Regions from separate parts of the Streptomyces sp. NPDC051286 genome, predicted to be linked through region 3. Evidence: riboswitches for the same ligand, from Rfam matches in the RefSeq annotation. Region 3 holds a riboswitch; each other region holds the start of a gene.
The links. A riboswitch is a leader RNA that binds a small molecule or an ion and turns the genes downstream of it on or off. The one in region 3 is predicted to bind cyclic di-AMP.

Region 1 (4,807 bases), on a different contig from region 3:
CGTGAAGGCGTCCGGCGGTGTCGAGGTGGCGCAGATCGAGGCCGCGGTCGACGAGGAGCTGGCCCGATTCGCCGCCGAGGGCCCCACGCCCGAGGAAATGGAGCGTGCTCAGGCACAGTTGGAGCGCGAGTGGCTGGACCGGCTCGGTACGGTCGCGGGCCGCGCCGATGAACTCTGCCGGTTCGCCGTGCTGTTCGGCGACCCGCAGCTCGCCCTGACCGCCGTCCAGCGGGTCCTCGACGTCACCGCGGACGAGGTCCAGGCGGCGGCCAGGGCCCAGCTGCGCCCCGACAACCGGGCGGTGCTCGTCTACGAGCCGGTCGAGCCGGCCGAATCCGCCGACGCGGAAGCCGATGAGACGGACACCGACACCGACGCGCACGAAGGGGCGGACAAGTGACCGACGCTGCCGCGACTGGAGTATCGATGGAGTACCACCCGCAGCCGACCCCCGGCACGGCCAGGCCCTGGGCCTTTCCCGCACCCGAGCGCGGCGCCCTGCCCAATGGGCTGACGGTGCTGCGCTGCCACCGTCCCGGCCAGCAGGTCGTCGCGGTCGAGATCTTCCTCGACGCCCCGCTGGACGCCGAGCCCGAGGGCCTCGACGGCGTGGCCACGATCATGGCGCGGGCCCTTTCCGAGGGCACCGACAAGCACTCCGCCGAGGAGTTCGCCGCTGAGCTGGAGCGTTGCGGCGCCACTCTCGACGCGCACGCCGACCATCCCGGCATGCGGGTCTCCCTGGAGGTTCCGGCCTCCCGGCTGGCCAAGGCGCTGGGTCTGGTCGCCGAGGCGCTGCGGGCGCCCGCGTTCGCCGACAGCGAGATCGAGCGACTGGTGAACAACCGGCTCGACGAGATTCCGCACGAGCAGGCCAACCCCGCCCGGCGTGCCGCCAAGCAGCTCTCCAAGGAGCTCTTCCCGGCCACGTCGCGGATGTCACGCCCGCGCCAGGGCACCGAGGAGACGGTGGAGCGGATCGACTCCGCGGCGGTGCGCGCCTTCTACGAGGCCCATGTCCGGCCGTCCACCGCGACCGTCGTCGTCGTCGGCGACCTCACCGGTATCGACCTGGACGCCCTGCTCGCCGACACCATCGGCGACTGGACCGGGAACACTGTGGAGCCCCGTCCGGTCCCGCCGATCACCGCCGACGACACCGGCCGCGTGGTGATCGTCGACCGTCCGGGCGCCGTGCAGACGCAGCTGCTGATCGGCCGCATCGGCGCCGACCGGCACGACAGTGTGTGGCCGGCCCAGGTCCTCGGCACCTACTGCCTGGGCGGCACACTCACCTCCCGGCTGGACCGGGTGCTGCGCGAGGAGAAGGGCTACACCTATGGCGTGCGGGCCTTCGGGCAGGTCCTGCGCTCGACGGCCCCGGACTCCGCCTCCGGGGCGACCGGTGCGGCGATGCTGGCGATCAGCGGCTCAGTGGACACAGAGTCCACCGGACCGGCGCTCGACGACCTGTGGAAGGTCCTGCGGACCCTGGTGGCCGAGGGGCTGACCGACGCCGAACGCGAGACCGCTGTGCAGAACCTCGTGGGTGTCGCCCCGCTGAAGTTCGAGACGGCTGCCTCCGTCGCCGGTACGCTCGCCGACCAGGTCGAGCAGCACCTCCCGGACGACTACCAGGCGCAGTTGTACGCCCGCCTGGCCGAGACCGGCACGGTCGAGGCGACCTCAGCCGTGGTCAACGCCTTCCCGGTGGACCGGCTGGTCACGATTCTCGTCGGCGACGCCGCGCAGATCGAGGAGCCGGTCAGGGCGTTGGGAATCGGAGAGGTGTCGGTCGTCACCGGCTGATGCATCAAGCCCCGCAAAGAGGGGCGAAGAGGGGCCCTGGCGAGTCGCTTCCCGCCAGGGTCTTCCCTTTTGCCTGATTCGAGACGAAAGGTTCTTGCTTGCCCTGTGGGATGCGCTACAAAGCGCCCTGTCCGTTTGGTGAATGAAAGTACCCCCGCCTAGCGTCGGCTCCGCTGTCCGTCACTCGAATGCCGCATCCGTGGCGCCGGGCAGTGATCGCCGAGTCCCCATCAGGCGCGAGCCTGGGGAGCCGGGGACCCACACAGTCCCTGGGGTGAATCGGATGCCGCGACCTCCTCTGAGGCCCGGGATCCGTAGGAGACCTTCCTGCTCCGAACCCGTCAGCTAACCCGGTAGGCGAGAAGGAAGGAAAGGACCAGCTACTTCATGGCGTTCCCCCGCCCCACCGGGAAGCACCGTGCCCCGAGCCGCCTGAAGCGCCGGAGTGCACGCGTCGCCGGAGTCGCAACGCTGGCGACCACCGGTGTCATCGGCGGACTGGCCTCTCCGGCCCTCGCCACGGATGCCGAGGTCCCTTCCGGCGATGAAACCGGTCTGACCCAGATCGTCGCCATCGAGGATGCCCTCGCCGACCAGGTGGCCACCCAGGCCGAGGTGCAGAAGCGCCAGGCCGACGTCGCTGCGAAGGCTGCCGAGGCTGCCAGGGCCGAGGCGGCGGCGAAGGCCAAGGCCGAGGCCCGCGCCAAGGCGGCCCGTGACGCGAAGGCCCGCGCCGCCCGTTCCGCCGAGCGCACCCGCCTGGGATCCTTCCAGCTCCCGGTCGCCGGTTCGTACGTCACCACCGGCTACAAGTCGAGCGGATCCCTCTGGTCCTCCGGCCGCCACTCGGGCATCGACTTCCATGCCGCCTCCGGCAGCTCCGTCGTCGCCGTCGGCGCCGGCACGGTCGTCGAGGCGGGCTGGGGCGGCGCATACGGCAACAACATCGTGCTGCGGATGACGGACGGCACGTACACCCAGTACGGCCACCTCTCGTCGATCGGCGTCTCCGTCGGCCAGAGCGTCGGCGCAGGTCAGCAGATCGGCCTCTCCGGCTCGACCGGCAACTCCACCGGACCGCACCTCCACTTCGAGGCCCGCACCACGCCTTCGTACGGCTCCGACATGGACCCCGTGGCGTACCTGCGCGCCCATGGCGTGAACGTCTGACCGACGTCCCATCCACAACATGCCGAAGGCCCCGGCTTCCGCCGGGGCCTTCGGCATGTCCGTTCCTGCCGAACCGCCCCGCGGAACCGCCACCGGGCCAAAGGATATTCATGGTTTTCGGTCCGGCTTCGGAAATGCGGTCGCCTTGCAATAGAGTCACGGAACAGGCGTCGATCGGTCGCGTTTCGCGGGGGATTAAGGCGGAGGGGTTCGGACATGCGCATTCCGGCGCAATCGGTATGCACGGCAATCCGTGACGACATCGTCTCCGGTGTCTTCGAGCGCGGCGGCAGACTCACCGAGGAGCTGCTCGCGCGCCGTTACGGGGTCTCCCGGGTCCCGGTGCGGGAAGCGCTGCGCACCCTGGAGTCCGAGGGCTTCGTGGTCACCCGCCGACATGCCGGTGCCTGTGTCGCCGAGCCCACCGAGCAGGAGGCCGCCGACCTTCTGGAGGTACGGATGCTGCTGGAGCCGCTGGGTGCGGCCCGCGCCGCTCAACGCCGCACCGAGGCGCACCTCAAGGTGCTGCGCGGCCTGGTCAGGCTGGGGCAGGACAGAGCGCGGCGGGGTACGGGGGAGGATCTGCGCTCCCTGGGCGGCTGGTTCCACGAGACGCTCGCCCAGGCGTCCGGCAGCCCCGGGCTCATCGCGCTGCTCACCCAGCTACGCCACAAGATCGCCTGGATGTACGCGGTCGAGCAGCCGGCCCGCCTGGCCGGTTGCTGGGGCGACCGTGCAGCCATCGTGGACGCCGTGGCGCGCGGCGACGCGGAACGGGCCAGGGCGCTGGCCGCTCAGCACGCCGCGCGGGCCGCCGCCGCGCACCGGCTGCGTCGCGCGGACGGTGCTTCGGGCCGTGATGCCGGCGCCCCCTGTTCCGGCGGTCGGGTGAGGACTTCGCAACATGCCGTAAACACCGCGAGCGACCGGCATTAACACCTGCGCTGTATAAAAAGTGAATTAAGTGCGCAGGGATTTCTTTGGGCTGCACAAAATTCGCTCCAGAGGTATTGCCGGTATCAGAAAACGCAGGAGTCACGGCCCCGGTTGGGGGTGTCGCGGCTCCGGCGCAGAAATGCGCCCGACAGGAACCGGCCGGAAAGGCTTCCCCCTGATCGGAACCCTGCAATCAGACGGTCTCCGGGAGTTCCTCGAGTCCTTCGGTGACCAGCTTCGCCAGCCGGTCGAGCGTCGCCTCCGCGTCGTCCGCCTCGGAGGCGAGTACGATCTCCTCGCCGCCGTGCGCGCCGAGACCGAGCACCGCGAGGATGGAGGCGGCGTTCACCGGGGGGCCGTCGGACTTGGCGATCGTCACGGGGATACCGGACGCCGTGGCGGCACGAACGAAGATGGAGGCGGGGCGGGCGTGCAGGCCCTCGGCCCAACCGACATTGACGCGACGCTCAGCCATGGTTCTGCCCTTCACGAATCAATGGTTGTCTAGACCAGCCTCTCACGCAGTGCGCCGTCGGCCGCCGACCCGCGACCCGGCCCCAGCCCGTGCTGCACGGCTGATCGGAGCTCTCAGACTGCCCCGGCCCCGGGCCCTACGCGACCGCTGACCGCGCCGTAGGCTTTGCCCATGCAGCCCACGCCGGAGCAGAGTCCGCACCACGCGTACCCCGACCACTGGGAAGCGGATGTGGTGCTCCGCGACGGCGGTACGGCCCGTATCAGGCCCATCACCACGGACGATGCCGAGCGCCTGGTCAGCTTCTACGAGCAGGTCTCCGACGAGTCGAAGTACTACCGGTTCTTCGCTCCTTACCCCCGTCTGTCCGCCAAGGACGTCCATCGCTTCACCCATCACGACTACGTCGACCGGGTG
Region 2 (4,807 bases), on a different contig from region 3:
AGCGCGATGCTCGTCCTCGGCGTCTCCCAGGTCGCCGCCACCGCATGGGACCGCGTTCTGGAGACCCTGATCGGTGCGGGCGTCGGCCTGTTGTTCAACCTGCTCGCACCGCCCGTATGGGTGCAGAACGCGGGCGTGTCCATCGACGAACTGGCGGGGGAGATGGGACGGATGTTCCGGGCCATTGGCGAGGAGGTCGGCGGCCACGTCTCGGTCGCGCAGGCGGCGGCGAGACTGCACGATGCCCGCAGACTGGACCACGACATCGTGGCCGTCGACGCCTCGCTCCGGCAGGCCGAGGAGAGTCTCCTGCTCAACCCCCGGATCCGGCAGGGCCTTCTGTACCGCATCGTCCTGCGGACCGGACTCGACACACTGGAGATCTGTGCCGTTGTACTCCGTGTACTGGCCCGCACGCTGACGGACCTGGCCAAAGCCCGGACCGGGGAAACCATGTTCCCGGAGGACGTGGCCGCCTCGCTCCGGGAACTCTTTGCGCAGATGGCCGACGCCATCGAGAGCTTCTCCACTCTGATCACCACCCCGGTGTCCGCCAATGCCGAGGAGGCGGAGTCGCGACTTGCCGCCGCACTGGCCGCCAGCCGCGCCACTCGGGACGTGGTGGCCGACCTCCTGCTGGAGGACGTTCAGGAGCACCCCCGACAGTGGCAACTGCACGGTGCGCTGCTCGCCGAGGTCGACCGCATTCTCGATGAGCTGGACATCGACAAACGCGCCGAACGCCTTGGCGAGGAGCTCGACCGCCACTCCGCTGAACTGCACGAACGCTATCCCCGGCTCGCCGCACTGCGGCGGCGGCTCGGCAGCCACCGGGCCCCGCAGCCGACAGTCCCGGGAGGGTGACGGCGCGGCGATGGGAGACCCGCACCCTGCGCTGCCGTCGGCGTACGCGAAGGTCCTCCACAGGGCGAGCACTTCACATCATCGAGCGGCGCCCGGAGTCCGGCACGGCTGTTCGACGCGGGCGGACCCGGTAGCCCGGCCTTACGATGCAGGAGGGCAATCGGAAGCCTCAGAGCACCGGGACGGGACCCGCAGGGTCCGCGGTCTCGCGCCTGATCACGGAGGCACGTCACATGGCACCTGACCAGATCCCAGGCATCGATCTCACCGCGGCTCCCAGCGGGGCGGGATGTGCGGACTGCTTGGCGGGCGACGGACCGGGATGGTGGATGCACCTGCGCCGCTGCGCGGCGTGCGGACACATCGGCTGCTGCGACTCCTCGCCCTCGCAGCACGGTACGAAGCACGCACGCGAGGCAGGACATCCGTTCCTGGCCAGCTTCGAACCGGGGGAGAACTGGCTCTGGAACATCGAGACCGAGGAATATTACGAGGGATTGGAGCTGCTCCCGCCCACCTCGCACCCGGTCGCCCAGCCGACCCCGGGTCCCCAGGGCAAGGTCCCCGCGGACTGGGAGCGGCAACTGCACTGAAGCCGCGCTCCTCATCCTCGGGCAGGCGTACGGGTCCTCAGGCACGGATCGGTGATGCCGCCGGGGCAGGCGAGACGGGCGATGTCCCAGCCGGCGCGCCCCGCGCCGGCCTGATAGGCGCTTTCGTAGAAGGCGAGTACGGCCCCACGTGGATCGCTCTCGGTGCGGGCCGCGTCATACGGCAGCACCGCCAGGTGGCTGCCGCCACGATCCACCCATTGCGCCGACACCGGAGTGAGGGGTTCCTCCGCCAGCCGCGCCGGTTCGGGAGCGGTGTACGAGTAGAACGCGGGCGCGGCGAACGTGTCGTCACCGAACCAGAAACCGAAGCTGATCACTTCCCGGGAGTAGGCCTCCCGGGTCACCGGGTCGATTTGCTTGGGCTGGTCGATCTGACGCTCCGAAAAGCGGGTGTGAGCGATATCGAAGGTGTGCCAGAAATGGTGCACCGGACTGACTTTCCCCGAAAACCGCGCGGCGAATTCCTCCAGTACCAGTGCTACTTGACTGAGGACCTGCCAATACCGGTTTGCCTGTTCGGGATCGTATGCCGCGTGCTCCGTGTCCTCGGCGAACGGACGGTCGGCGTCGGACAGATCGAATGGCTTGGGCAAGTTGATATCCACCTCGATGCCCAGCGCGTCCAGGGCGGCCATGACCGTCTTGTGGAAGGAAGCCACGGACTGGCCCGAAAGCGGGAACGAGACCGTCGTGCCGTCCAGTCTTGTGATGACGAGTCGATGGCCGACGAAGTCGAAGTCCACCGTGAAAATCGGGTTGCCGTCGATCTGCCCCATGGGGCGGGTGGTGATACCGCGGCCAGTGAGGTGAAACGGGACGTTCCACCAGTGATTGCGCCGGACACTGGCCGCGAGACGGATCTTTCCGATGATCTGCGCGAAGCGGTGGAGCGTCTCTTTGGTGTCACGCCATTCGGCGAGCGGCATGGGCGGGAACAGCTCCATCGCCATCACTTCTCTCATGCTGCCGGACGGTCCCGGCGGGCGGGCAGGGCGTTCTTCCGCACCATCATGGCCATGCCCAAGGTGTGCGGCACCTTGTGCGGCCGCCGTGGTGTCGTTCGCGTGAACCTGCACGCCTGGACGGTGGGCGGCCACTCGCGCGCCGCAGTCGGCGCAGACGGGTGACGCGCGGCTGCTCCTGGTCGTCTCCCCGGGGACGCCCTTCCCGACGAGTCGGAGGCGGGGTGTCCGTCCGGCAGCGCCAAAATCTCCTAAATGTCGCAATTTTGGCGATAAGGGGAAATCGCTCGCCGTTCTGGTGAACGTGCAACCCGTGCGGGCCTGAGCTTTTACGTACCGGGCAAATCGCCCTTTTCGGGCTGAGTGGTGAGAGTCACCTTCCGGACCCGCGGACGCATTGGCATGCCGCCCGGTTCCCTTCTGTGCCAAGAAAGTTGGCTTCGCGGACCGGGGTGGAATGTGAAAATTTCCGCGACTCGATCTTGTAAATGAATTGTGATCGAGAAATGGGGACTTGTTCGGGTCGGAGTTTCTCGCCTACGGTCACCGTCAATCCGGATGGAACGCCGAATCCTGCCGCCGTCCGGGAACCCGACCACTCACGTACGGCAGGAGCGGGGGACCCGCGCAAGCCGCCGATCCGGTATCCGGAACGGCTAGGGGTGAAGTCGTATTCCCATACGACGAGGCAACTCCAGCCTTAACCCGACAGCTCACCTCGTAGGCGACGGAGAGGAATACGCCATGCCCGCACAGGTTAACCACCGTCGTCGTAAGCCCAGTTCGCTGACTCGCGGATTCATCGCCGTGAGCACGGGCGGAGCCGTTCTCGCGCTTCCGATGATCGGGGCAACCGTTGCCTCGGCAGCGCCGGCGCAGCCTGCCACCGCCGCCGTCTCCAAGACAGTGGCGCCCGCTGCCGCCCCCGCCAAGCCGGCTGCCGTGCGGGCGGCTACGCCCACCATCTATTCCGTGATAGCCGGTGATTCCCTTTACAGGATCGCCCTGAGTCATTCCGTGAGCGGCGGTTGGCAGCAGCTGTACAAGGACAATCGAGCGGTCATCGGAGCCGACCCCGGCGTCATTCACGCGGGCCAGAAGCTCACCATCGGCGCCACCGCGACCACGGCGGTCGAGTCCACGACGGCCGCGAGCACCGCCGCTGCCGTCACCGCGAAGCCCGCGACGTACACGAACGACCTCGACGGCTGGATCAAGGAGTCGCTGGCCGTCATGGCCCAGCACGGCATCCCCGGCAGCTACAACGGCATCCACCGCAACATCATGCGCGAGTCCGCGGGCAACCCCCGGGCCATCAACAACTGGGACTCGAACGCCGCCAAGGGCACGCCGTCCAAGGGCCTCCTGCAGGTCATCGACCCCACGTTCCGGGCCTACCACGTGCCCGGTACGTCGATGGACCCCTACGACCCGGTCGCCAACATCACGGCCGCATGCAACTACGCCGCCGCCAAGTACGGCTCGATCGACAACGTGTTCGGGGCCTACTGACGCCCGGTTGCGTTGATTCAGGCATGACGGGTGGCGAAGGTCCGATGGGGCTTCGCCACCCGTTCCCGTCGGTGTCGCGCACGGGAGACTGTGCAGAAGTCGAGAAGTCAGCCCGCCTTGCTTCGCATCCTGCGGCGTCGCCGGAACGTCCGAATGCGCCCAGTATGAGGACGCTCCTCCGCCTTGCGATGCACCGCATCTGACGCCGTGCCCTGATCCACCAGGGATTACGGGTCGGCCCTTACGGCCTGGTGCACGATAGCGAGCGGGCTCCCGGCGTCATGCGACTCCGCTTCCGGCGTTGTCGTCAGTCGACGACTCCCCCATGGCCTTGAAGGCACGGGAGGGGCCCCCTTCGCGTCGCCTCCCTCTTCCGCCTTGGATTCGAAGCCGCATGACGCCGCTCGCTGATCCACTCGCTATCGTGCACCAGGCCGTTAGTGTGTGCGACCAGGTTCGGCCCGCCGGGGGCGGCCCGCCTGACAGGCAGCGTTGCGCATCCGGGCCGCCTCGGTCGGGTGCATGTTACCCATCGGTATGTAGTGACTTAATGCGCGAACAGCAGTAGAACCAGTTTCACTCTCTGGAGAGTGAGGCGTGTCACATGAGTGACTTTACCATGCACAATGCAGGCCCCAAGGGCCTTTCGCGTCGAAGGTTCATCACAGGAACTGGTTCTATTTTAGGAGCCGTGGCCCTTGCGGGTCACACCACCCCGGCCCAGGCCGGGGTCGGCTCCACAACTGCCCCGATCGACTCCGGGGCCCATGTCCCGGCCCTGGTGATCGGCACCGGATACGGTGGCTCCGTCGCCGCGCTGCGTCTCGCCCAGGCGGGCGTCGACGTGCACATGAT
Region 3 (4,807 bases):
TTTCCTGACGGGGCGGTGCACGCACCGCACTGCCCCATGGTCAGCTGTCAGTTCCCCTCGTTAGGGTCATGGGGTGTCCGACGGGTCTGTCCAGCAGCAACAGCCGCAGCCGGCCGTCCCGCTCCTCGAGGAGCAGCGGGTCGGCGAGATCCTGGCGGCCGTGCCGGAGCGGGGCCAGTGGCGCTACCGTCCGCGCCGTGTCGGCATGATCTGGCGGAGCAAGACGTTCCGTATCGCTGCTGTCTTCACGGTGCTCGCGCTGTGCGGACTGGTGATCCTGGCCCTGGTCCGCGCCCAGACCGGCACCGAAGGGTTCCTGGTCGGGCTGGGTCTGGCCGTGCTGCCCGTCCCGCTCCTGATGACGGCGTTCCGCTGGCTGGACCGGGTCGAACCCGAACCCTGGCGGAATCTGCTGTTCGCCTTCGCCTGGGGTGCATGCGCCGCCGCCCTGGTCGCGATCATCGCCAATTCGTTCGCGACCCGCTGGATCGCGACGGCCACCGCGGACCCGGCGGGCGCGGACACTCTCGGGGCCACGGTCATAGCGCCGGTGGTCGAGGAGAGCGCGAAGGCGGCGGCCGTCCTGCTGATCTTCCTGTTCCGGCGACGGGACTTCGGCGGTGTCGTCGCCGGCGTCGTCGTCGCCGGCTTCACCGCGACGGGCTTCGCCTTCACCGAGAACATCCTCTACCTGGGCAACGCGTTCGGCGAGGACCAGCAGATCGGCAACTCGGGCCTGGCGTCGGTGACGGCCGCGACCTTCTTCGTACGAGGGGTGATGACGCCGTTCGCGCATCCCCTCTTCACCGTGCTGACCGGCCTGGGCTTCGGCTTCGCGGCGCTCAGCGCACGCCGCCACCGCATCCGCCGCATCGCGCTGCCGCTGCTCGGACTGATCCTCGCCATGAGCATGCACGCCCTGTGGAACGGTTCGGGGACGTTCGGCCCGTACGGCTTCTATGTCGTGTACGGAGTGTTCATGGTCCCGGTCTTCGGACTGGTCACCTGGCTGGCGGTCTGGTCGCGCCAGCGGGAGCTGCGCACCCTGGCGACCGAACTGCCCGCGTACGCGGCCGCCGGCTGGCTGACCCCGGCCGAGCCGCTCGCGCTCTCCTCGATGCGGGCCCGCGGCCTGGCCCGGGACCTGGCGCGCCAGCAGCACGCGCAAGCGGAGTACGGAGCCCCGGGTTACGGATACGCCTCTGCCTACGGCCCCGCCCACGGCACTCACAGCCGGATCGCGGCTCAGGTACGGAGCCACGCCAAGGCGGAGGCCAAGGCGCGCGGCAAGGCGGCGGCGCGGGCGGTCACCGAGTACGAGTCGTTCGCCACGTCCCTGGCGTTCCTGCGCCGCCGGGCCGGCCGCGGGGCGGCGGAACCGGACTTCACCGCACGTGAACTGGAACTGCTGCACCATCTCTGGCAGCGCCGGGACGTGGCCGCCCCCGCCCTGGCGTACGCGGCGCAGGCAACGGGCCGTCTGCGCCCGCACTACATGGCCCCGGCGCCGGTTCCGCAGCAGTACCAGCCGTACGGCGGCCACAACCCGTACCTGTCGCCCTGAGGACGGCGAACGACTGCGTCTCCTCGGCGGTCCAGCCGAAGACGTTGCCGCCGAGGGCGAGCGGGAAGACCTGAAGGCCGGAAGAGCCCAGTCTGCGGAGAGCGGCCATAAGCGGATCAGCAGATTCCGGCGGTGCTGCTATTCCATGCATGGCGCACGCGAAAGCCGTGGCCAAACGAACCGGCAGCCCTGACGTCGGGGGGTGAGCGTCAGGACTGCCGGGGATCGGTGGCGGGCCGGTGGGACCGGCCCGCGTTCATCGCGTCAGACCGTGAGGCCCTTGTCGCGCAGCCAGGTCATCGGGTCGATGCCCGTGCCGCCCGGGGTGTGGACCTCCAGGTGGAGGTGGGGACCCGTCACATTTCCGGTGGCACCGACGCGGCCGATGGTGTCACCGGTGGTGACCTTCTGGCCGGCGCTGACGTCGATCGACGATTGGTGACAGAACCACAGCTCCGTACCGTCCTCGAGCTCCAGGACCGTGCGGTAGCCGTAGGAGCCGGACCAGCCCGCCGACTTGATGGTGCCGGTGTGGACGGCCTTGATCGGGGTGCCGGTCGGCGCCGCGAAGTCGAGACCGGTGTGGTAGCCGGAGGACCACATCGAACCGGCTACGCCGAAGGTCGAGGTGATCGTGTACGAGGAAGTGGGAATGGCATAGGCGGCGGCCAGTTTGGCGAGCCGCTCGGCCTCGGCCTTCGCCTTCGCCTCTTCCTCCGCCTTCTTCTTCGCGGCCTCGGCCTTGGCCTCGGCGACGTCCTGCTTCTGCTTCGCCTCGGCTGCCGCCTTCTCCGCGGCGGCCTTCTCCTCGGCCGCCTTGGCCTCCGCGTCGGCGGCGCTCTGCTGCTGCTCTGCCTGCTGGAGGATGCGGGCGCGGAGCGCCTCGCCGGCGTCGGTGGCGCCCTGCTCGGCCTCGGCGGTGGTGATGCCCGCGCTGGTCAGCGGTGCGGCGGCGGTCTGGGCCTGGTCGGTGGCGGACTCCTCGGAGAACAGCGCGCCCACGCCGGGGAGGGAGTTGGCGTCGGGGAGCTTTTCCGCGAGGGAATCGGGAAGAGAGATGGAGACCGGCGGCTTGCTCTGCGCGGTGGCCATGCCGCCCGCGCCGACGGCCGCGATGACGCCGACGCCGAGAACCGTGGAGCTACGGGCGAGCCCGTTGCGCTGCTTGGCGACGCGGTGCCTGCCGCGTACGGGGCGGACGGACTCCTCGGTGGGGTTCCATTCCTCCCAGGCCCGGTCGGTCTCTCCGAGGCCTTCGGTCCCGAACTCGGCGGTGAGCCCGGTGCCGGACTCGGTGCCCGTCGCGGCTGCGTACTCAGTGGTGAAGTCGGAGCCGAACCGGGAAGGGGCTTCGGGGGCAGGCTTGTTGGACGCCACGGAGGCGCACTCCTTTCCTTCCTTCTCGCCTACCGGGTTAGCTGACGGGTTCGGAGCAGGAAGGTCTCCTACGGATTCCTCTGCCTCTCACGAGACACAGGTGTCCGATTCACCCCATGGAGGTGGTTCCCCGGTTCCCTTGCGGAATTCGGCGCTCGCGCACGGTGCCGCCACTGACGACGGCTGGGACGACCGCGCTGCGTTATCGAACGTTAATAGACGCACAGGCCTGATTCCAAGCTGTTCCTACTGATCGTCCACGATCTTGGCCTGGACTTTACTGGACACAACCGGTCGGAATCGGGCGAGTTGACCCGGCCTCAGTCACTACTGTCTTTCTGACGTTGCGTCAAACGTTATGCAGAGCGGCACTCCTCGATTACGCACGGTTGCATCGCCCTCGTGCGCTCACCGCAGCCGCGCCTCATTCCTGCCCGCGCCTCACGATCTTCACGGTCCTGCGCCGCTCCGGCTGCCCCTCCGCGGGCCGTACGACCGCGACCAGCGCCATGTCGTCGGTGGACTTGCCGCCCGTGTGCAGCCGTACGTCATCGGTCAGCGCGGACAGCAGCTCTTCGGGCCCGGGGAAGATCCGCCCACGCAGCCGGGCCGCCGGGTCGTAGAACACCCCATGCTTGTCACGCGCCTCGGAGAGACCGTCGGTGTAGACGAGCAGCGTCGTCCCGGCGGCCAGACCCCAGGCGTCGGCCAGGTCCGGCCACACCCCCAGCCCCATGCCGAGCGGCAGCGCGGGCACGCTCGGCACCAGCACCTCCACCCTTCCGTCGGGGTGGAGCAGCAGCGGCTCGGGGTGGCCGCGGTTGACGATCCGTACCTCGGCACCACCGTGCGGGATCTCGGCGAGCACGGCGGTGACGAACCCCTCGACCGGATCGATCCCGCCGCGTCGCTCCCCCTCCCGCGCCAGCGCCCGCTCCAGCCGATGCGCCACCTCCTCCAGCGAAGCCTCGTGCTCGGCGACCTCCCGGAACGCACCAATGATCACCGCCACCGCCTCGACCGCGTCGAGCCCCTTGCCCCGCACGTCCCCGACCACCAGCCGCACGCCGTGCGGGGTGTCCACCACGGCGAACAGGTCGCCGCCGACGAACTCGTCCGCCTGTGCCGCCTCGTACCGCGCGGCGACCCGCAGCCCGCCGATCCAGTCGTTCGGCTCCGGCAGCACGGCCCGCATGGCGGTCTCCGCGATGACCCGCGCCGAAGCCAGCTGCTCATTGCCGCGCTCTACGACTCCGTTGATGAAGAGGGCAAGGATCGAGGCGGTGAGCACGGTGATGACCTCGAGGGACGGCACGACCTGCAGCACCGTGCCACTCTCGATCCGCAGGATGAGGATCGAGAGCAGCGAGGCGACGCCGATACGGACGGTGCTGGCCCGTGAGAAGAACGGTGCGGCGGCCAGCGGGGCCGCCACGAACAGCGGCACGGCGGTGAACGGCGGCGGGGTGAGGATGTCGAACACGAGCCCGGCGACGATCAACAACGACGGCAGTGCGCGGACGACCCGCCGGGAAGGGCTGCCGCCCCCGCCCCGCACCCCGCGCAGCTTCTCCGCCATCCCCACCTGTGCTCTCCTGCCCGGTACGCGCAGCGGCTCCTGCGGTCTCCTGCCCGATACGCCCCACGGTCTCCTGCCCAGTACGGGCCTGGCTGCGGACGGTGCCGCACTCCACTGTCCAGGCTTGCCGGAGCCCCGTCGCGCGGCGACTCCGCATCGGCCGAAGGGGGGACGGAAAACACGAATCAGGCCCGGCACGCGCTTTGCGTGCCGGGCCTGATTCTTCAGTAGCGGGGACAGGATTTGAACCTGCGACCTCTGGGTTATGAGCCCAGCGAGCTACCGAG
Region 4 (4,807 bases), on a different contig from region 3:
GCTCCCCGACGGGCTCGTGCAGATCACCGGAGGCGCTGGATACGACGACTCCGGGCTGCTGCGGCTCGCACCGGGGGAGACGTACACCACACCGGTGTTCGCCGGACTGTGGAGCGCCGAAGGGTTCGGCGGGGCGAGCCGGTCCTGGCACGCCTGGCAACTGGCCCATGTCGTCCCGGGCGCCGAGAGCCTGCGGCCGGTGCTTTACAACTCCTGGGAGGCGACCGGCTTCGATATCGCGGAGGACCAGCAGCGCGCCCTCGCCGAGCGCGCCGCGGCGATGGGCGTCGAGCTGTTCGTCGTGGACGACGCGTGGTTCGGGCGGCGCACCAGCGACCGGGCCGGACTCGGCGACTGGACACCCAACCCCGAGCGATTCCCCGGCGGGCTGAAGCCGCTCGCCGACGAAGTGCACGGACTCGGCATGCAGTTCGGCATCTGGGTCGAGCCGGAGATGGTGAACGCCGACAGTGATCTCTATCGCGCGCACCCCGAGTGGGTGCAGCACTTCCCTGGGCGGACCCGGACCGAATTCCGTCATCAGTTGGTGCTCAATCTGGCCCGGACCGATGTGCAGAACCATCTGTGGGAGCAGCTCGACAGGCTGCTCTCCAGCGCCCCGATCGACTATGTGAAATGGGACTTCAACCGCTGCTTCACCGATGCGGGCTGGCCGGGCGAGGACTATCCGCAGAAGCTCTGGATCGCGCATGTGGACGCGCTCTACACGCTGATCGACCGGCTGCGGGCCGCCCACCCCGGGGTCGCCTTCGAGTCCTGCTCGGGCGGCGGTGGCCGGATCGATCTGGGGATCCTCGCCCGTACCGACCAGGTGTGGACCTCCGACAACACCGACCCGCTCGACCGGCTCGCCATCCAGGAGGGCTTCGGGCAGATCCATCCGGCGCAGGTGATGGCCGCCTGGGTCACCGACAGTCCGAATGTCCAGCTCAACAGCAGGGTCAGTTCGCTGCGCTTCCGCTTCGTCAGCGCGATGGCCGGGGTGCTCGGGGTCGGCGGGGATCTCACCGAGTGGAGTGACGAGGAACTGGCCGAGGCACGGAGCTGGGTGGATCTCTACAAGGAGATCCGTCCCGCGGTGCAGCACGGCGCGCTGTACCGGCTGCGTGCCCCGCGCGGTGGACTCAGCGCCGTGCAGTACATGCACGGCGACGAGGCCGTGGTGCTGATGTGGCTGGAGGCACAGCGGTACGGGGAGCGGCCGCCGGCCCTGCGGCTGCGCGGGCTCGACCCCGCGGCGACCTACACCGACCTGGACACCGGGGCGGTCCACCACGGCGCCGTGCTGCTGCATCAGGGTCTGCACACCGGCCTGAGGGGGGACCTGGACGCGAAGGTGCTGAGGCTCCGACGCGGGGAACGCTCATGACATGTCCGTATTGCGTCTTTTAGCGGAACATGGCCTATTTCTACGGGAGATGATGCCCTCCTCGTGAGCGGGATCATATTCGTGACGGTGCGTGGTGGTGCCACGGATGGGTATTCCGGATGTCGCGCGGAAATCCAAGATCCGTAATCCACGGAGGGTGACCAGGATTCCGCGCCGATTTCCCGGCGCGGATTCCGTTGAGTAATCGACGGCTTGTTTCCGCCTTCCTCGCTCGCCTACGGTCACCCTCAATCCGGACGGACCGCCTAATCCTGCCGCCGCCCGGAATTCGCATCCACTCACGTGTGGCAGGAGCGGGGGAACCAGGTAAGCCGCCGCCCGGAGAGATCCGGTCGGCTCGGGGTGAAGTCGCGAACTGCGACCGGGCATCTCCAGCCCGAACCCGACAGCTCACCTCGTAGGCGCCGGAGAGGAAATTCTTCATGCCCGCATCGGGTAAGCATCGCCGTCCCAAGTCCAGCACGATCGCCCGTGGCGTCGCCGCCATCAGTGCCGGTGGCGCCGTCGTCGCCCTTCCGCTGCTCGGCGCCACCGGTGCCCACGCCGCGGAGCAGGCCGCGCCCACCGCGCAGTCGGCAGCCACGCACGCCGCCGCCGAGGCCGCGCCGGTCGTGAAGAAGCAGGTCGAGACCCGGACGTACTCCGTCGTCGCCGGTGACAACCTGTCGAAGATCGCCGCCGAGCAGCAGGTCGAGGGCGGCTGGCAGAAGCTGTACCAGGACAACCGCGCGGTCGTCGGCGAGAACCCGAGCCTGATCCTCCCGGGCATGAAGCTGACGCTCGGCGGCAAGCCGGCCGGCTCCGCCGCGACGACGGACACCACGCAGTCCGCTCCGGCTCCGTCGACCTCCTCGGCCGACAAGTCCGCGTCGCAGTCCAAGACTTCGGGCTCCGTCAAGACCACCACGGCCTCCGCCTCGGCCGGCCAGAGCAACAGCTCCGGCTACGTCCACCCGGTCCCGGGCAACCACACCACCGCCTACCGTGCCTCCGGCTCCAACTGGTCCAGCGGCAGCCACACGGGCATCGACTTCCCGGTCCCCACCGGCACCAGCGTGAAGGCGATCACCTCCGGCACCGTCGTCACCGCCGGCTGGGGTGGCGCGTACGGCAACCAGGTCGTCATCAAGCACGCCGACGGCCACTACTCGCAGTACGGCCACATGTCCTCGCTCTCCGTCTCGGCGGGCCAGACCGTGACCGCAGGCCAGCAGGTCGGCCTCTCCGGTGCCACCGGCAACGCCACCGGCCCGCACCTGCACTTCGAGATCCGCACCGGCCCGGCGTACGGGTCGGACATCGACCCGATCGCCTACCTGGCCTCGCACGGGATCTACGTCTGATCCACGGCTGATCCGGTCAGCTCGGTGAAGGGGCGGTGCGCAGCGGCGCGCCGCCCCTTCGCTTATTCCCCGTTTACCAAAACCTGACCGGTGGCCTATCTCACCACCCGTCAACCCCTTATTACGGTCGCGTAGGTCACATTCGGCGGTGCAGGATATGCGCTTGTGGCAGACGATTCGAGAAACAATCAACGTGGCGTCATCAACCGGCATGGCGCCATCGGGTCGTACGCAGCGATTGGCGACAGCTTCACCGAGGGAGTCGGAGACCCCGGCCCGGACGGAACCTTCGTCGGCTGGGCGGACCGTTTCGCGGTACTTCTCGCGGACCAGCTCCCGGACCCCGACGCGGCGACGAGCCCCGAGGGCTCCGCGCACGGAAACTTCCGGTACGCCAATCTCGCCGTACGCGGACGCCTCCTCGACCAGATCGTCGAGGAGCAGGTACCGCGCGCCAAGGAGCTCGCACCCGATCTGGTGAGCTTCTGCGCGGGCGGCAACGACATCATCCGGCCCGGCACCGACCCCGACGACGTGGCCGAACGCTTCGAGCGCGCGGTCGCCGAGCTCACCGACTCGGTCGGCACCGTCCTGGTGACGACCGGCTTCGACACCCGCGGCGTTCCCGTCCTGCGCCATCTGCGCGGCAAGATCGCCACGTACACCGCCCATGTGCGCTCCATCGCTGATCGCTACGACTGCCCGGTCCTCGACCTGTGGTCGCTGAAGTCCGTGCAGGACCGGCGAGCCTGGGACGACGACCGGCTCCACCTGTCGCCCGAGGGGCACACCCGGGTCGCGCTGCGCGCCGCCCAGGTCCTTGGTTTCGATGTACCGGCTGACCCCGACCAGGAGTGGCCCCCGCAGGCACAGCGCGGCACGCTGGAGGTCCGGCGCGACGACATCCACTGGGCGCGTGAGTACCTGGTTCCGTGGATAGGGCGTCGGCTGCGCGGCGAGTCCTCCGGCGACCACGTCGAGGCGAAGCGGCCGGACCTCCTGCCGCTTTAGGGCGTGTGTCGAAAGCCCCGCCTGCCAGGCGACGCCGGGCCCGCCCTACGGGCGGACGACGCTCCTTTCGAAACACGCCCCAAGCCCTCTCTTCGGCCTCATCGGCCGGACGTGCCCGTTCCCTTTCTGCCTCTCGGGGGCTTCAGGCTTGTCCGGCGACGGGGGACACCGGCAGGAACCGGCGCCCCGAGGGTGCCGGTTTGCCCGGGCGTCGGGCTGGTATGCGCTCCAGGACGCCACCCGCGAAGACGTCGTACAACGGCAGCGTCTCCAGATGTACATAGCCGATGTGGCAGTCGCAGACGGCGAGCGGACAGGCCCGCGGACCGAGCGCACGCCGGTAGCTGCCGTCGTACAGGTTGCCGAGCTCGGCCGGGACGAAGTGGCAACGGCGCACCGTGCCGTCGCCGTCCACCGAGATGACGGACTCGCCGGTCCGGCACGGCATGCCCGCCGAGCGGTGCGGGTGACGGCTGTACGGGAAGAGGGGGTCGAGGGCCGTCCAGCGGTCCGCCTCCTCGTCCGTGTAGCTCTGCCCCTCTGCGGCATTGACCCAGAGATAGACCTCGTCGGGCAGGTCGGTGCGGAGCCGCCGCGCCTCGTCGAAATGCTGCTCGAGACCGACGACACCGACGCTGTACCGGACACCGAGAGCGGACAGTTCCCGGCACCTGGCGAGGAAACGGTCGTACGGTGTCTGCCCCGGGTGGTACGTGCACCACAGTGCGATCTTGTCGCGGCCGGCTCCACCGGCTTCGGCCAGCCAGCGGGTACGACCGCTGAGATTGGTCTGGATCGCGACCCGGCCGATGTGCGGCAGCTGCGCCAGTTCCACCAACGCGCGGCGGTACCAGGAACGGACCAGCCCCTCGCCCCACGGCGTGAACAGCACTGAGATCCTGTCCCTGGTCTGCTCCGCCGCCCACGCGGTGAACCGCTCCAGGGCGGCGCGGTCGGCACGGAGCTGCTCCGGGCTGTCGCGCCGCTTGGCGAACGGACAGTACGGGCAGTCGTAGTCGCACGACGCCAGGGGACCCCGATA

Region 1: linked by a shared signal. The riboswitch ahead of ACIBB8_RS06615 (M23 family metallopeptidase) and the one ahead of ACIBB8_RS24820 (M23 family metallopeptidase) in region 3 are both predicted to bind cyclic di-AMP.
Region 2: linked by a shared signal. The riboswitch ahead of ACIBB8_RS21435 (transglycosylase SLT domain-containing protein) and the one ahead of ACIBB8_RS24820 (M23 family metallopeptidase) in region 3 are both predicted to bind cyclic di-AMP.
Region 4: linked by a shared signal. The riboswitch ahead of ACIBB8_RS32060 (peptidoglycan DD-metalloendopeptidase family protein) and the one ahead of ACIBB8_RS24820 (M23 family metallopeptidase) in region 3 are both predicted to bind cyclic di-AMP.

The regions. Positions count from the first base shown of each region.
Region 1 covers NZ_JBITER010000004.1:127,608-132,414, reverse strand. The annotation lists gene ACIBB8_RS06625 (M16 family metallopeptidase) at 1-400, shown strand, start outside; gene ACIBB8_RS06620 (M16 family metallopeptidase) at 427-1,809, shown strand; cyclic di-AMP (ydaO/yuaA leader) riboswitch at 2,017-2,184, shown strand; gene ACIBB8_RS06615 (M23 family metallopeptidase) at 2,197-2,979, shown strand; gene ACIBB8_RS06610 (GntR family transcriptional regulator) at 3,196-3,915, shown strand; gene ACIBB8_RS06605 (HPr family phosphocarrier protein) at 4,109-4,390, opposite strand; gene ACIBB8_RS06600 (GNAT family N-acetyltransferase) at 4,562-4,807, shown strand, end outside.
Region 2 covers NZ_JBITER010000020.1:132,856-137,662, reverse strand. The annotation lists gene ACIBB8_RS21450 (aromatic acid exporter family protein) at 1-864, shown strand, start outside; gene ACIBB8_RS21445 (UBP-type zinc finger domain-containing protein) at 1,098-1,457, shown strand; gene ACIBB8_RS21440 (DUF5996 family protein) at 1,469-2,422, opposite strand; cyclic di-AMP (ydaO/yuaA leader) riboswitch at 2,995-3,180, shown strand; gene ACIBB8_RS21435 (transglycosylase SLT domain-containing protein) at 3,185-3,952, shown strand; gene ACIBB8_RS21430 (GMC oxidoreductase) at 4,557-4,807, shown strand, end outside.
Region 3 covers NZ_JBITER010000026.1:81,676-86,482, reverse strand. The annotation lists gene ACIBB8_RS24830 (PrsW family intramembrane metalloprotease) at 74-1,564, shown strand; partial or broken gene ACIBB8_RS24825 (aldo/keto reductase) at 1,556-1,673, opposite strand; gene ACIBB8_RS24820 (M23 family metallopeptidase) at 1,829-2,941, opposite strand; cyclic di-AMP (ydaO/yuaA leader) riboswitch at 2,953-3,105, opposite strand; gene ACIBB8_RS24815 (PP2C family protein-serine/threonine phosphatase) at 3,366-4,520, opposite strand; tRNA gene ACIBB8_RS24810 (tRNA-Met) at 4,749-4,807, opposite strand, start outside.
Region 4 covers NZ_JBITER010000052.1:6,405-11,211, forward strand. The annotation lists partial or broken gene ACIBB8_RS32055 (alpha-galactosidase) at 1-1,390, shown strand, start outside; cyclic di-AMP (ydaO/yuaA leader) riboswitch at 1,654-1,830, shown strand; gene ACIBB8_RS32060 (peptidoglycan DD-metalloendopeptidase family protein) at 1,834-2,754, shown strand; gene ACIBB8_RS32065 (SGNH/GDSL hydrolase family protein) at 2,920-3,765, shown strand; gene ACIBB8_RS32070 (STM4011 family radical SAM protein) at 3,908-4,807, opposite strand, start outside.